DNA from 2 places in the Demequina ureilytica genome. Region 2 is predicted to be linked to the other one. Evidence: riboswitches for the same ligand, from Rfam matches in the RefSeq annotation. Region 2 holds a riboswitch; the other holds the start of a gene.
The links. A riboswitch is a leader RNA that binds a small molecule or an ion and turns the genes downstream of it on or off. The one in region 2 is predicted to bind cyclic di-GMP.

Region 1: linked by a shared signal. The riboswitch ahead of ACNI3K_RS01070 (hypothetical protein) and the one ahead of ACNI3K_RS00405 (DUF7793 family protein) in region 2 are both predicted to bind cyclic di-GMP.

Annotation. Positions count from the first base shown of each region.
Region 1 is NZ_JBLZIE010000001.1:246,291-252,826, reverse strand. It holds gene ACNI3K_RS01080 (alpha/beta hydrolase) at 1-925, shown strand, start outside; tRNA gene ACNI3K_RS01075 (tRNA-Thr) at 961-1,033, shown strand; cyclic di-GMP riboswitch class I at 1,631-1,706, shown strand; gene ACNI3K_RS01070 (hypothetical protein) at 1,721-2,227, shown strand; gene ACNI3K_RS01065 (hypothetical protein) at 2,272-3,243, shown strand; gene ACNI3K_RS01060 (hypothetical protein) at 3,512-4,384, opposite strand; gene ACNI3K_RS01055 (NAD-dependent succinate-semialdehyde dehydrogenase) at 4,505-5,965, opposite strand; gene ACNI3K_RS01050 (L,D-transpeptidase family protein) at 6,220-6,536, shown strand, end outside.
Region 2 is NZ_JBLZIE010000001.1:95,627-102,162, reverse strand. It holds gene ACNI3K_RS00425 (hypothetical protein) at 1-709, opposite strand, end outside; gene dcm (DNA (cytosine-5-)-methyltransferase) at 803-2,212, shown strand; gene ACNI3K_RS00415 (hypothetical protein) at 2,272-3,375, opposite strand; gene ACNI3K_RS00410 (DUF4062 domain-containing protein) at 3,965-4,822, opposite strand; cyclic di-GMP riboswitch class I at 5,327-5,401, shown strand; gene ACNI3K_RS00405 (DUF7793 family protein) at 5,474-5,860, shown strand; gene ACNI3K_RS00400 (diguanylate cyclase domain-containing protein) at 5,872-6,536, shown strand, end outside.

The DNA of each region.
Region 1 (6,536 bases), 150 kb from region 2:
CGACATGGATGTGATCCGTGCCGCGGTGGGCGACGAGCAACTCAACTTCTTGGGGTTCTCGTACGGCACCCAACTGGGCGCGACGTATGCGGAGCTCTACCCCGAGAACGTGGGCCGGCTCGTGCTCGACGGCGCGGTCGACTTCCTGCTCCCGTCCGTCGAGCAGGCGAGCGGCCAGGCCGAGGGGTTCGAGAACGCGCTCACCAACTTCCTGCGGTGGTGCGGCGAGCGCGACTCGTGCCCGCTGGCGGGAGGGGTCGATGCGATGAAGTCGCAGCTGAGCTCCATGATGGATCGCGCTCTCGACGACCCCTTCCCCTCGGGCACCGAGTGGGGCGTGAACGGCAACCTGTTCGTCTACGGCGTGGTCGTCACGCTGTACGACGAGGCATCGTGGCCGTTCCTCGAGCAGGCGCTCGCGGAGGTCGCCGCCTCGGGGGATGCGTCGATCATGTACGAGCTCGCGAACTTCTATCTGGACCGCGACGGCACCACCGGCGAGTACACGACGAACTCGACGTGGGCCTTCACCGCGATCGGCTGCCTGGACGACGTCCCGGGCGACGAGTGGACCATCGAGGACGTGGACGACTTCCGGGCCGAGATGCGCGAAGCGTCGCCCACGTTCGGCTGGTGGTTCGCGAGCGGCGCGGGGTGCGACGCGTGGCCATGGACCGCGGACCGGCACATCACGTCGCTCGAGTCTGCTGCGACCGCCGAGCAGATGCTGGTCATCGGCACCACCAACGACCCGGCCACGCCGTACTGGTGGTCGGAGTCGCTCGCGGAGCGCCTGGACGCGACGCTGCTCACGTATGACGGCGAGGGTCACACGGCGTACGGGCGGTCGAACCAGTGCATCATCGACCAGGTCGACGGGTTCCTTGTGGACGGCGAGATGCCGGATTCGGGAACTCAGTGTTAAGCCGCTAAGATGGCAAACCGCACCGGTTGGTGCACGCCGCCTTAGCTCAGTCGGCAGAGCGATTCACTCGTAATGAATAGGTCAAGGGTTCGATTCCCTTAGGCGGCTCGTTTGGCCCCGGTCTTGTGATCGGGGCCTTTCGTATGTCCGCCCCGGCTCCGCCTCCTTCCCCCGACCTCCTGTCCGGCACTCATGGTCGCCTGTGGCGGGTTTCGTGGTGCTGTCCGGCACTGACGGTCCGCCAGGACCGGCGGCTCCCGCAGATCCGACACCCAGCGTCCGCTAGGGCGCTAAGGCGGATAAGGGGTGTGGGGCAAGGCCCGAACGCCGCCGCCGAATCTATGCCGTAGCGGGTGACCCAACCGGGAACCCACCCTGCCGCCGCGACGACCCTGTGCCGAATCCATCGCGGTGACAAAGCCAACACGCTGAGTCCTCTGCGCGACCTAGGTGTCGGGCAGGCTCCACACAGTCCTTGCGCCGCGACAGCGGGTCACGTGACCCTTCCATGACTTGACCAGGACTGATGAGGTATATGGGCTATCGCGTCAGTGGCCGTGACGGGGCCGCAACCGGACGACGCGACGAAGACCACTGCGCGGTCGACATCCACGAATTGGCGCGCTCGCTACTGCTTCGCGTCCGAAGTGACCTACAGTCACCCGCATGGCCATCACGGCCTACCCACCCGGTCAACCGATCCGGGCGTGAAAAAGGCAAACCCGTCGCAAGGCGGGGACGCAAAGCCAACGGGACCCACGCGGTCGGCCGGGCTACCACAGAGGGAGCATTACCATGCAAAAAATCACACGCGCCATCGGCGTTGGCATTGTCGCCACCGCACTCTTCGGCGCCACCACCGTCTCTGCTTCTGCCGGGGACACCACCACGACGTTCGCGCTCGCGGGAGGCACGCTTTCAGTCGCCGCGGCTGGGAGCGCAGCCCTCACGGCGGGGAACTCGGGTGCCACGTCAGTGAGCGGTGCGCTGGGCGACGTCGTCGTCACGGACAACCGCGGAGGCGTCACGGGCTGGTCCGTCAAGGCAAGTACGAGCGCGTTCACCAACACCACCACGAGCTCCACTGGTGTGTCGTACGTGACCGGCACGGTCGCCAAGACCGGAATCGTCACGGCTACCGGCGGGACAAAGGCGCTCACCGCGGTCGCTGTCGAGGTCGTCGGCGGCACGCTAGTCGAGGGCAACAACACGGCGACGTGGAACCCGACCCTCACGGTCACCTTGCCTGCGAGCAGCACTGCCGGAACCTACACCGGGACCATCACCACCTCTGTGGCCTGAGGCAGAGGTCAGTCTTGCGTAGAGCTTTAGTAACGCTCGCACTGGTGGCCGGGGCGATGGTCCCGGCCACCAGTGCGTGGGGCGTGACTGCCGGGTCGCAGGATGAGCCTGCCGGAGGCATCGGAATCCGACTGCTCGACGCCCCGGTGGCCACTGCAGACAATCCGAGGGCAAACGTCTACATCATCGACCATGTCGCACCGGGTACGGTCATCGAGCGACGCGTCGAGGTGTCCAACGGGACGAATGAGTCCACGACCGTCACGGTCTACCCGGCAGCTGCTCAGATTAGTGGCGGCAGTTTTGTGGGGGAGCCAGAGGACGCCCCGAACGAGCTCTCCAGTTGGATCGACGTGTCCCCCTCTGCGCCTGAACTTGAGGCGGGGGAGCGGGCGGAGGTCGACCTGAAGATCGCCGTGCCGACCGGTGCAACAAGGGGTGAGCACTACGGTGTCATTTGGGCCGAGGTTTCCGATGTGCCTGAGGGGGGCGGCGTCACCGCGGTGACTCGCGTGGGTATCCGCATTTACCTTTCGGTAGGCGAGGGGGGCGTTCCACCGTCGGACTTCACAGTCGATGGGCTGACGGCGTCTCGCACCGAAGATGGCTCACCTTCTCTCGAGGCCACCGTGACGAACACCGGCGAGCGGGCCCTTGATCTGACCGCTGAGGTCAGTCTGTCTGACGGACCCGGCGGCGTTTCAGCTGGTCCCTTCAGCACCGATCCGGTGACGACTCTGGGTATTGGGGAGAGCGCACCCGTGACGGTCGCACTCGACCCCTTGCTTCCGAACGGCCCATGGCACGCCGAACTCACCGTGACAAGCGGGCTCGAGGAGCGGTCGATCGAGGCGGACCTGACGTTCCCGGAGCCGGGGGGCGTTGCTGAGGCGACCATCGACGAAGGCGTGTCTCACCTGTTCGTCATCCTTGTCATCGCCGCAGCCCTGGCAGTTCTGGCGGCCGCCATCGTCGCCATCACGATCGCTCGAAAGCGCTCGCGGGCATCTTCGTAGGCCTCGCCCGACGCGCCTGCTGCCCCGTCAGACGCTGGCGGTCAGAGCCGCTCCAGTCCATTGGCGGCTCGTTCGGCCCCGGTCCTGCGACCGGGGCCTTTCGTGTGTCCCGGGGGCGCCCGATGCGCGGGCCGGGTCATCCTTCGCTGTCCGGCACTCACGGTCCTCCAGGATCCGTGACTCCCTCAGATTCGACACTGGGCCATCACTGGGACGCTACGGCGGTCGCGGGGGCCGGGCCTTTGCCATGCGCGCCAACCGCGTTGCGCTAGGGAGCGGTGATCGGCTCGCCGCGCGCGCCGTCGATGACATCGCGGTCGCCAAGCGGCTCCTCGAGCGTCACCACGAACGGCGTGGGCGGGTTGCCTTGGCAGGTCTGGTCGCCGGATTCGGGCTCGATGCCGAGGGTCACCGTGACCGCCGCCGCGGTCTCCGTGTGAGAGACCAATTCGATGCGCCCGTCCGCGGGCCGGCCTGAGTTGCAGCCGGCCTCCGTCACGAGGAGGTGTAGCTCGGTGGTGTCAGCGCTGGGAGGGGTCGCAGGGTCAAGCTCCACCGTGGGGACGGTGAGGTCACCCAGGTCGATCGTGAGGCTGCAGCCGCCCCCGGCCATCACGTACCAGCCATCGGGAATGTTGGATGCGCCCTCGACGCGGCGCACCTCGAGGAACTCGCGGTAGGTGCTGCCCAGGTCCTCCTGCGCGGCCAACTCCGCGGGCGCCTCCCTCATGATGGCGATGCCGTCCTCCCTGAGCTGGGCCAGGTACCAGGCGTCCGGATCCTCGAGCTCCAGCGGCTTGCCGTCGTCGTACATGGCCGCGTCGAGCATGGCCGCCGCGTCACCGGTGAGATCCGCCACCGGTGTGGCCTCGGCGAGCACCTCCCCGTCCAGGGTGAGGCCCTGGCAGAGGAAGGTCTCCGCGGCGTCGAACGGGACCTGGGCCGCAGGCGAGGACGACGTGGCCGGGGACGACGTGGCCGGGGACTGGGAGGCAGGCGTGGCGGCGGGTTCCTGTGCTGCAGTCGCGCACCCGGTGAGGGCCGATGCGGCAAGGACCATGCTCGCCAGGGTCGCCGTGGTGCGCGGGCGCCGCGAGCGGCGCGTGGCATCGGGCCCGGTGGTGGGCGGTGTCGCGGTCATGGTGTCCCCCTTGCCGGGGAGTATGGCACAGCGCACTCAGCGCCTCACAGTGTTCGCCGCCGCCCGACGACCAACACTGAGCAACTCATGCGGCGCTCAGACGGGGGAGGGCGCGAGGGATCAGGCCGGGGTCATTGTGTACCGCGTCTGCAGGTACTCGTGGATGCCCTCGGCACCGCCTTCGCGGCCCAGCCCGGACATCTTCACGCCGCCAAAGGGTGCGGACGCATTCGAGATCACGCCCACGTTGAGCCCCAGCATCCCGGTCTCGAGCCGGTCGATGATCCGCTGGCCGCGCGCGAGCGATTCGGTGTACGCGTACGCGACGAGCCCGAACTCGGTGTCGTTGGCCATGGCCACCGCCTGATCCTCGGTGTCGAAGGTCTGCATCGCGAGCACCGGTCCAAAGATCTCCTCGGCGAGCAGGTCCGCTCCGTCCGGCACGTCGGTCAGCACGGTGGGGGCGTAGAAGGTGCCCCCGCGGTCCAGCCGCTCGCCGCCGGTGCGCAGGGTCGCGCCCTTGTCCACCGCATCGGCCACGAGGCGGGAGACCTTGTCGAGCGCGTCGTCGTCGATGAGCGGCCCGATCTCCACGCCGTCCTCGGTGCCGCGGCCCACGGTCATGGCCTGGACGCGCTCGGTGACCCGGTCCGCGAACTCGTGGGCTACGGACGCGTGCACGATGAACCTGTTGGCGGACGTGCACGCCTGCCCGATGTTGCGGAACTTCGCCTGCATCGCGCCGTCGACGGCGGCGTCGAGGTCCGCGTCCTCGAACACCACGAACGGCGCGTTGCCGCCCAGCTCCATCGATGTGCGGAGGATCCCGGGGGCGGCCTGCTCGAGCAGCGACGAGCCCACGCCGGTGGACCCCGTGAAGGACAGCTTGCGCAGCCGCGGGTCGCTGATGATCGGCTCGGAGACGGCGCGTGATTCGGAGGTGGTCAACACGTTAAGCACTCCGGGTGGAAGGCCCGCCTCCTCCATGAGCGCCGCGAAGGCGAGCGTGGTGAGCGGCGTCGAGCTGGCGGGCTTGATCACCACGGTGCACCCGGCAGCGAGGGCCGGCGCGATCTTGCGCGTGGCCATCGCGAGCGGGAAGTTCCACGGCGTGATGAGGTAGCTCGGGCCCACGGGGTGGTGCGACACGATGGTGCGGCCGGTGCCCTCGGGGTTCGTACCGTAGCGGCCCTGGATGCGCGCGGCCTCCTCGGAGAACCAGCGCAGGAACTCGGCGCCGTACGTCACCTCGCCCTGCGATCCGGATAGCGGCTTGCCCATCTCGAGCGTCATCAGCAGTGCGAAGTCGTCGGCGCGCTCGGTGAGCAGGTCGAAGGCGCGGCGCAGGATCTCGCCGCGCTCGCGCGCGGGGGTTGCCGCCCACGCAGGGAAGGCCTCGCACGCGGCATCGAGGGCGGCGCGTCCGTCCTCCACACCGGCCGATGCGACCGTCCGGATCACCTTGCCCGTCGCCGGGTCTCGCACGTCCAGAGTCGCGCCGTCAGCGGCGTCTCGCCACTCGCCGGCGATGAGCAGCTGGTCGGGAACGGTCTCCAGCAGGGAGGTCTCGCGGTCGGTCATGACGGCTCCTTCGTTGGTCGTATGACGGGTTCAACGGCGGGAGGGCCGCGAGTCATCCGCCGACCGCGGGCATCCAGCGACACTGAGGGTCCGCCAGGATCCACGGGGGCGCCGAAGCCGACGCTGGGCGCCCCCTGCCGCGCTAAGGCGGAGGGGGCGGGAAGGGGCGGGGCAGGGCTGGGGCGCGGGTGGCAGGCCCGCATAGGATGGTGAGCGGTCGCTTGCCCGCGGCCACGTCGACTGAGGGGCCACACATGAGACTGCCGATGAGTGCGCTGGCGATGGCGGGCGCGGCCGTGCTCCTGGTGAGCGCGTGCGGCTCCGATCCGGAGCCTTCGACCAGCCCCACCGGTCCGAGCGCTGGCCCGACCCCGGCAGTCACGGCGCCGGAGACCTCGGTCAGCCCGACCGCGAGCCCGGTGGAGCTCAACGCGTCCACGATCGCAACGGCGGTCTCCTCGCCTATCGAGATCTACGACGGCCCCGATGGCGACGTGGCGCAGTCCATCGCAGCCGAGGACGTGCTGACGGCTCCCGAGGCGACCCCACTGGTGTTCCTGGTCAAGGATCA
Region 2 (6,536 bases):
ACTCGCCGTGCAGGATTCCTAGGAGTTGCTGTGCCTCAACGTCCGGCGCGTCGGTGCGGTGACCGTAGCGGTCTCGGCAGAGGCGCTCAGCGCCTCCCAGCACAACGTTGAGCCCTTCGAGCGTGATCGTGTACCCGGTCGACCCGCAGGTGTCTGTCCATACGACGCCGAGCGCGTCGGCAACGGCTTGCCCGAGGTCGACTTTGGACAACGTTCGATCCACGTGTAAGTCTGCGCCGACGACGAGGTTCGTGAGCACCGACTTGCGTTCCTTGCCTCCTGGCCCGAGTTCCTCTGGTCCGGATCGAGTTAGGGAGGAGATGCGGTTCACGGCCTCCAGTTTTGACCGGGCAGGAGTAAACCATTCCCACAGGGGCCCGGTGAATTGTTGCGGCAGCACACTTGAGCGGGGAAGCGGGTGGCTTCGAAAGTAGTCGTCGGCTGCTTCGAGTAGGGCGTTCAAGCCAGCCAGCGTCACTTGATCTGATTGCGTGGCGGCCCGGCGGGGCCAGGCAATGCCTAGGGCGTCAGCCAACAGCGCGCCGAGCGTGCCATTGGTGAGATGCACCGGCACGTCGACCTCGAGAGCGTGCGCGAGGGAACGTAAAGCCCGCTTGGGCCCACGCGTCTTCACGACCACTCCGCCGGCGAGGCCGTTCATGCGCACTTCGGCCTCCGAGACGGAGAGCGCTGGAGCAAAGTCAGACATGCCACGTAGCGTGTCACCTCAATGCAGGCAGCAAGTTCCTGGCACGCCCGCCACAGCCGGAATAGCGCTGCGAAAGGGAGCTAAAGTTACCTCATGGTCACACCCAGTCCGTCCCCGTCCACGGGGTTCTCGTACGCCGACCTGTTCGCGGGTGTCGGCGGCTTCGCAGCAGTGCTGCGCGCAATGGGCGGCTCGCACGCATACGCAGTTGAGATCGATAGAGCAGCCGCAGGCGTCTACGCACGCAACTGGGACCACGACCCCTTGGGGGACATCACGGAAGACGCCAACGACGAAGTGATGACCATCCCATCCCACGACGTGCTGGTCGGTGGTTTTCCGTGTCAGCCTTTCTCCAAGTCTGGCGCACAGCGCGGAATGGACGAGGTGAGGGGAACGCTGTTCTTCCACATTGAGAAGGCGATTCGGGCCCACAAGCCGACGCTGATCGTGCTCGAGAACGTGAGGAATATTGCTGGACCTCGTCACCGACACGAGTGGGAAGTCATCATCAACCACTTGCGCGACGTCGGCTACCAGGTTTCGTCGGTACCAGCAGTGTTCTCACCGCACAAGATCGCACCCGAGCACGGAGGCGCACCCCAAGTGCGTGAGCGGGTCTTCATCACTGCGACCCTCGTGCCCGAGGGCATGGTGATGGACCCGGAGCCGGAACCCGTCGTCCTCCCGCCCGAGGTCCAAATGGACCGCGAGTGGGATCTCTTTGCGGACCTTCCGATCGATGACACCGCCCACGTCCCGGGCACTGAACTCAGCGAGGACGAGACACGCTGGATCAACCATTGGGAGGCCATGGTTCAAGTCATGCGCCAGTGGCGTCAGAGTCAAACTAGGACAACCGGTGAGGCACTTCGTCGGCTTCCCGGGTTCCCGATCTGGGCTGATGCATGGGTTTCCGAGAGGCAGCGTGAAGCGCTGCTGGACGGTGCACCGAAGTGGAAGGCAGACTTCCTGCGTAAGAACTTTGACCTCTATGACGCGTTACGAGACATTGATCCGAAGTGGATGAGCACGTGGCTGACGGAAGTGCGGAGGTTCCCGGAGTCGCGACGCAAACTCGAGTGGCAGGCTCAGGATTCAGAGTCGCTGTGGGATTGCGTCATCTCGTTCAGGCCGAGCGGCCTAAGAGCGAAGCGCCCTACCCACTTGCCTGCGCTGGTGGCAATCACCCAGACCCCGGTACTTGGACCGTTGCGGCGCAAACTCTCTGCGCGAGAGGCCGCACGACTACAGGGCCTGCCGGACACGTTCGACTTTGGCGATCAGCGCGATGCTCTCACCTTCAAGCAAATGGGTAACGGCGTGAACACCGGAGTGGTGTGGAACGTGATCAAGGCCCACGTCTCACGAGACCGGCATCTGCTTGAAGGGTCTGCTCAAGGAAGGGCATTGCTCAGCGCAGTCTCGGAGGCTCCAAGCAATCCCCGGGTCGCCCTCGCCAGAGCGGCAGTCAGCGAGTTCACCGTGAGCGCACCTGCCTGACCCCCCGCATGCCCGATCGGGTCCGCGCTAGATCTGGCTTTGGCCACTGACGAGGCCAGTCACTGCCACGAGAGGCGCACCTTCTGGTCGAAGGTATTGAAGTTGAAGTGTGACGAGTTCAGAGCGTCTTGAACCGCGGCGAACACGTCCTTATCCGACAGTTTGCTGATGCCGCCGACCGAAAGGCTGGTGCCCACAGAAGTGGATGCGGTCCAACCGGCAAGGCTCTGTACCCCATCCTGGAACGGGTCGGGCCATCCCGACAGCGTAGAAGCGAGTTCGACGTGCGTGGCGATAGACGTCGTATCGTCGGCCGCAAGATTCCAGTCAGCCTTCCAAACGGATGCAACGTCGCCGTACTCCCAACGCAAGCGACGGTCGACTTCCTCTCGCTGATTTGGGCGCTGCTCGGTCGCAACGCGGAAGATTGCCTCTGACATGCTCGCCGGACCCGCAGCCGCCGCGAGGCCGTTCCACCACAGTTCAGCGTTCCAGGCGTACAAACGAATCGTGCCCAACCCACCATCGGCATTCGCGACTAGCCATGGCAGGATCTGGCGATCGTAGAAGCGCGGTGCGTGTCCTCCGATCTCGAGTGCCGCAAGGAGTAGTTGCGCCGTGCCCAGGGGGTACTTGTACTGAATCCCATGGGCTGACTCGTAACCTTGCATCGCCCCAATGCCTGCTGCCGCGGACAGGTTCAGCGAGCCGAGTTGCTCAACGCTCGTCTCGACGGACATATCGAACAGCCGCAACGAGTCCTTGTACGACCCCTTGCCCGGCTTTGGACGCCAGAGCAACGGATGGTTCGAAACACCGGGGCACTTGCGATTGAAGAGGTCGACGCAGTAGGTCGAGCCCGAAGTGAGGAGTGAGTCCAGCCTCCCATGAGAGGGGTGGATCAGTAGTCGCCCGCCCTTCGATAGCAATGCACCGATCTTCCAGCCAGTCACTGCACTCAACATCTGCGACGCCAGGAGGCCATCCATATCCGCGTTCGCAACAATGGAGTGTGGCTTGCCGCTGTCGATCATCTGGCGTAGCACTGAGACGGGAGAGTCGGCCCTTCCAAGGTCAAAGACCGACTCCATGGTGGCCATGACCAGTCTGCGGCGCGCTGGCAAGGTCGCCTGTCGCAGTTGCCACGCGTTCTCGGTGCCCATGCTCGCTAGTCAACCCCATTTGGTGCTGTTAGTGCCAAGCAGTGCGTGGTTGCCCCTAGGCACCGGCTGGACTGCGGTCCACCCCGCACGGCTGTAAATCTTCCCCGGTTTGGAGGCGCTTCTTGTCGCTTCTGGAAGTGAACTCGACTTTGAACTAATCGAGAACGGCCCTCACGGCTCAACCGTCCCGGCCGACCGCTGCTTGAACAGACGCCCGGCCCTTTCGCGGGATTGACCTGCGAGTATGACCGGAGACAACTTCAGTTGTTCTCCGAACGCATCGCCATCCTCGCGACCGACGCGACGAACCTACGTGCGCCACATCAAGTGTCCAGGAAGTCCCATTCGCTACCTCGTAACCAGCGAACCGCGGAGAGTTTGCGCACCCCTGGAAGAGTTACGCGTTCGCCACTTCGGGGGTGCGACAGTTCCGCGCGCGCACGGCGGCTGCACGGACCGCCCAGGCTTCAGTGCGAGCACCGGCTCAATTGAGGCGGTCGGCCCGATTACTTTCGACGGCATAGAGCGTTTTGAACGGGCAGTCTCAACCATCACGAGCGCCACGGCCACATAGGCACGCCACTTGACGCTAGCCGATGTGGAAGTCTTTCTCTCGGCTCTCGCTGTCTTCGACCCATCGCACGCGGATGATGTCGGGATCGCTGCCGCCCCCGTGATGGATCGCGTTGATCCGGCGGGTCTGGCCTGCGTGAATTACGGTTGGGGACTTGTCGTCGAGCAGCATCATGCCCGGATTCTCGCCCACCACCTCGAAAGTGACATCGGTCGCGTCTTCCGTCCCCGCATTGGTGATGTCGACCCAACGTCGGGTTGTGTATTGGGGCTTGCCGGACTTGCTCGTGCCCTTCAACTCACGCTCTTGACGAGGCTGGGCTGAGAGTTCGACCCGGGCCCGACTCGGCACGGAGGTAAGTACCCCCAACCCGAGGCTTGAAATGTCGAACTCGACTGCTTTCCACACCTCGAACGCCAGTTGTTCAGGTGTGCTGAATTCGCCGAACAGACCTCGACTCTTCATCTCCTCCTGAAAGTCACGCAGACCGTCGAGTTGGGACGTGTCGACGTCGTGGGGAAGGGGCGAGGTCGAGAAGTAGAGGTGGACGGGCTTGCCAGAGTCGACGGCGCGCTGGATTTCCTCCACAGTGCCTGAGACGGCCTCGGGAGTCGGTGATCCAAGTCGACTACCGAAGAGCGCAAATACGATGTCACTGTCGTCGACGCCTTGCGCGTTGATGAGCGACTGTGGGTGCTCGCCGAGCACCGGTACCGAAGAGGTTTCCCATCTCCACGGCAGCAGCACGACCTGCTTGGTCTGGGTGTTCGCGGAATTCCAGTCGTTAAGTGCCTTCTCGACTGCGTCCCGAGCCTCGAGTACGTCCGATGGTGACGCAATCATTACGCGCAACACGTTGGCGGGGAAGCCCATGACAGCCAGTCTAGGGTCAGGCATTGACACCTACACCGATGGATTTCGGGATTGGGGGCTGTTGAGCGTCAAGTTGACGACTTAGCGCGACTCATACGCCCGTGGACTAATAGGGTGCGCCGTGATGGCGGGCCTATTGGCAACGTATCGTTCAGGTGTTCGGTCAACGAGGCATTAAGGCCAACGGTCGAATGACGTGATGCTGTCGCAGCCTGCAATGGACCAGTGGGCGATGCCGCTGATGATGCCGCCGTCGGCGTCTCATCCACACTCCATCCACGGGACGTCCGCAGACAACCGCGAATGCCCAAGTCCTTTCAATAGGTTGGCGCGGGGGATACTAGAATGACCGTGGCCAGTAGGGACGACCCGGCAACAGCACAAAACTTGTGGCCCGCTCTCCTAAAGCGGGTGTCGGCAGTTCGAATCTGCCCAGGCGCACCAGATATGTGAGGCTGCTCACAGCGGCTCGTGCCGAACCGCTTGAGTGCGTAAGGTTCATACTTCACGAAAAGGCAAACCCGTCGCGAGGTGGGGACGCAAAGCCACGGGACCCACGGGGTCAGCCGGGCCACCGAATAAGGGAACGCCCATGATTGCTTGTCGCTTTGCCCACACCAGTACCCCCGGCATGAGGGGGGCGGTGAATCGATGAGCGAGCCGATGCCCGAGGTGGTTCACGAGAAGTTCCGCATATGGCTGCGTCCCGACGGCGTTTTGGAGATCACCTGGGCTGCCAACGTGGCCTCGGGGCTCGAGGATGCGCGAGCGGCGATCGACGCGATGGCCGCACTCACGGGCGGGCGAGCCGCGCCTCTGATGGTGCACGTCGCGGACGCCGGGCCCCAGGATCGTGCTGCCCGGATGGAGTTCATTCGTCAGCAGGGCGTGGTGTCCGCCCTCGCCTTGATCATCGGCAATCCGCTCAGTCGCATGATGGCGACCTTCTTCATCAATGTCAGCAAGCCGGATCTGCCCACCCAGACGTTCGAGGACCCAGACGTTGCCCTCGCGTGGCTCAAGGGGCATCTGAACTGATGAGGGCGTCGATGCCACCGGAGACCGGCGGCCTCGCGGACATTGAACGTCGGCTCGAGGAAGTCGTGGGCGTCATCCAGGACATCGCGGCACTGAAGTTCGACGCGCGCGCCGCCGTCGGGCCCGCAGGCGACATCATCGACGCGGTGGCAGCCGGCGTGAACGCGCTCGGTGAGGAGATCGAGGCGTCCTACGCCGAGCTCGAGCGCCGCGTCGTTGACCGCACGGCCGAGCTCGCGATCGCCACCCAGGAGCTGAGCCGCCGCGCGTTGCAGGATGATCTCACGGGACTGGCAAATCGCGCGGCGTTCTGGGACCGGCTGTCCCAGCGCCTGCACGCCGCGGACAGACGCGTGACGGGCTTCGCGATCCTCTTCCTCGACCTCGACGACTTCAAGACCGTGAATGACATGTTCGGCCACGCGGCCGGTGATCAGCTGCTGATCGACGCGGCTCGACGCATCAGCGGCGAGCTCCGAGCAGGAGACACTGCCGCGCGTGTGGGCGGAGACGAGTTCGTCGTTCTCCTGGATGAGGTCGCCTCTGGCGAGGCCGCTCTGGCGGTGGCCCGCCGGATCGGCGACAGGCTCCGACTTTCCTATGGCTTTGGCGAGCACAGGTACTCCACCACGAGCAGCATCGGCGTGGCTGTGAGCTTTGACGGGCTGGTCACTCC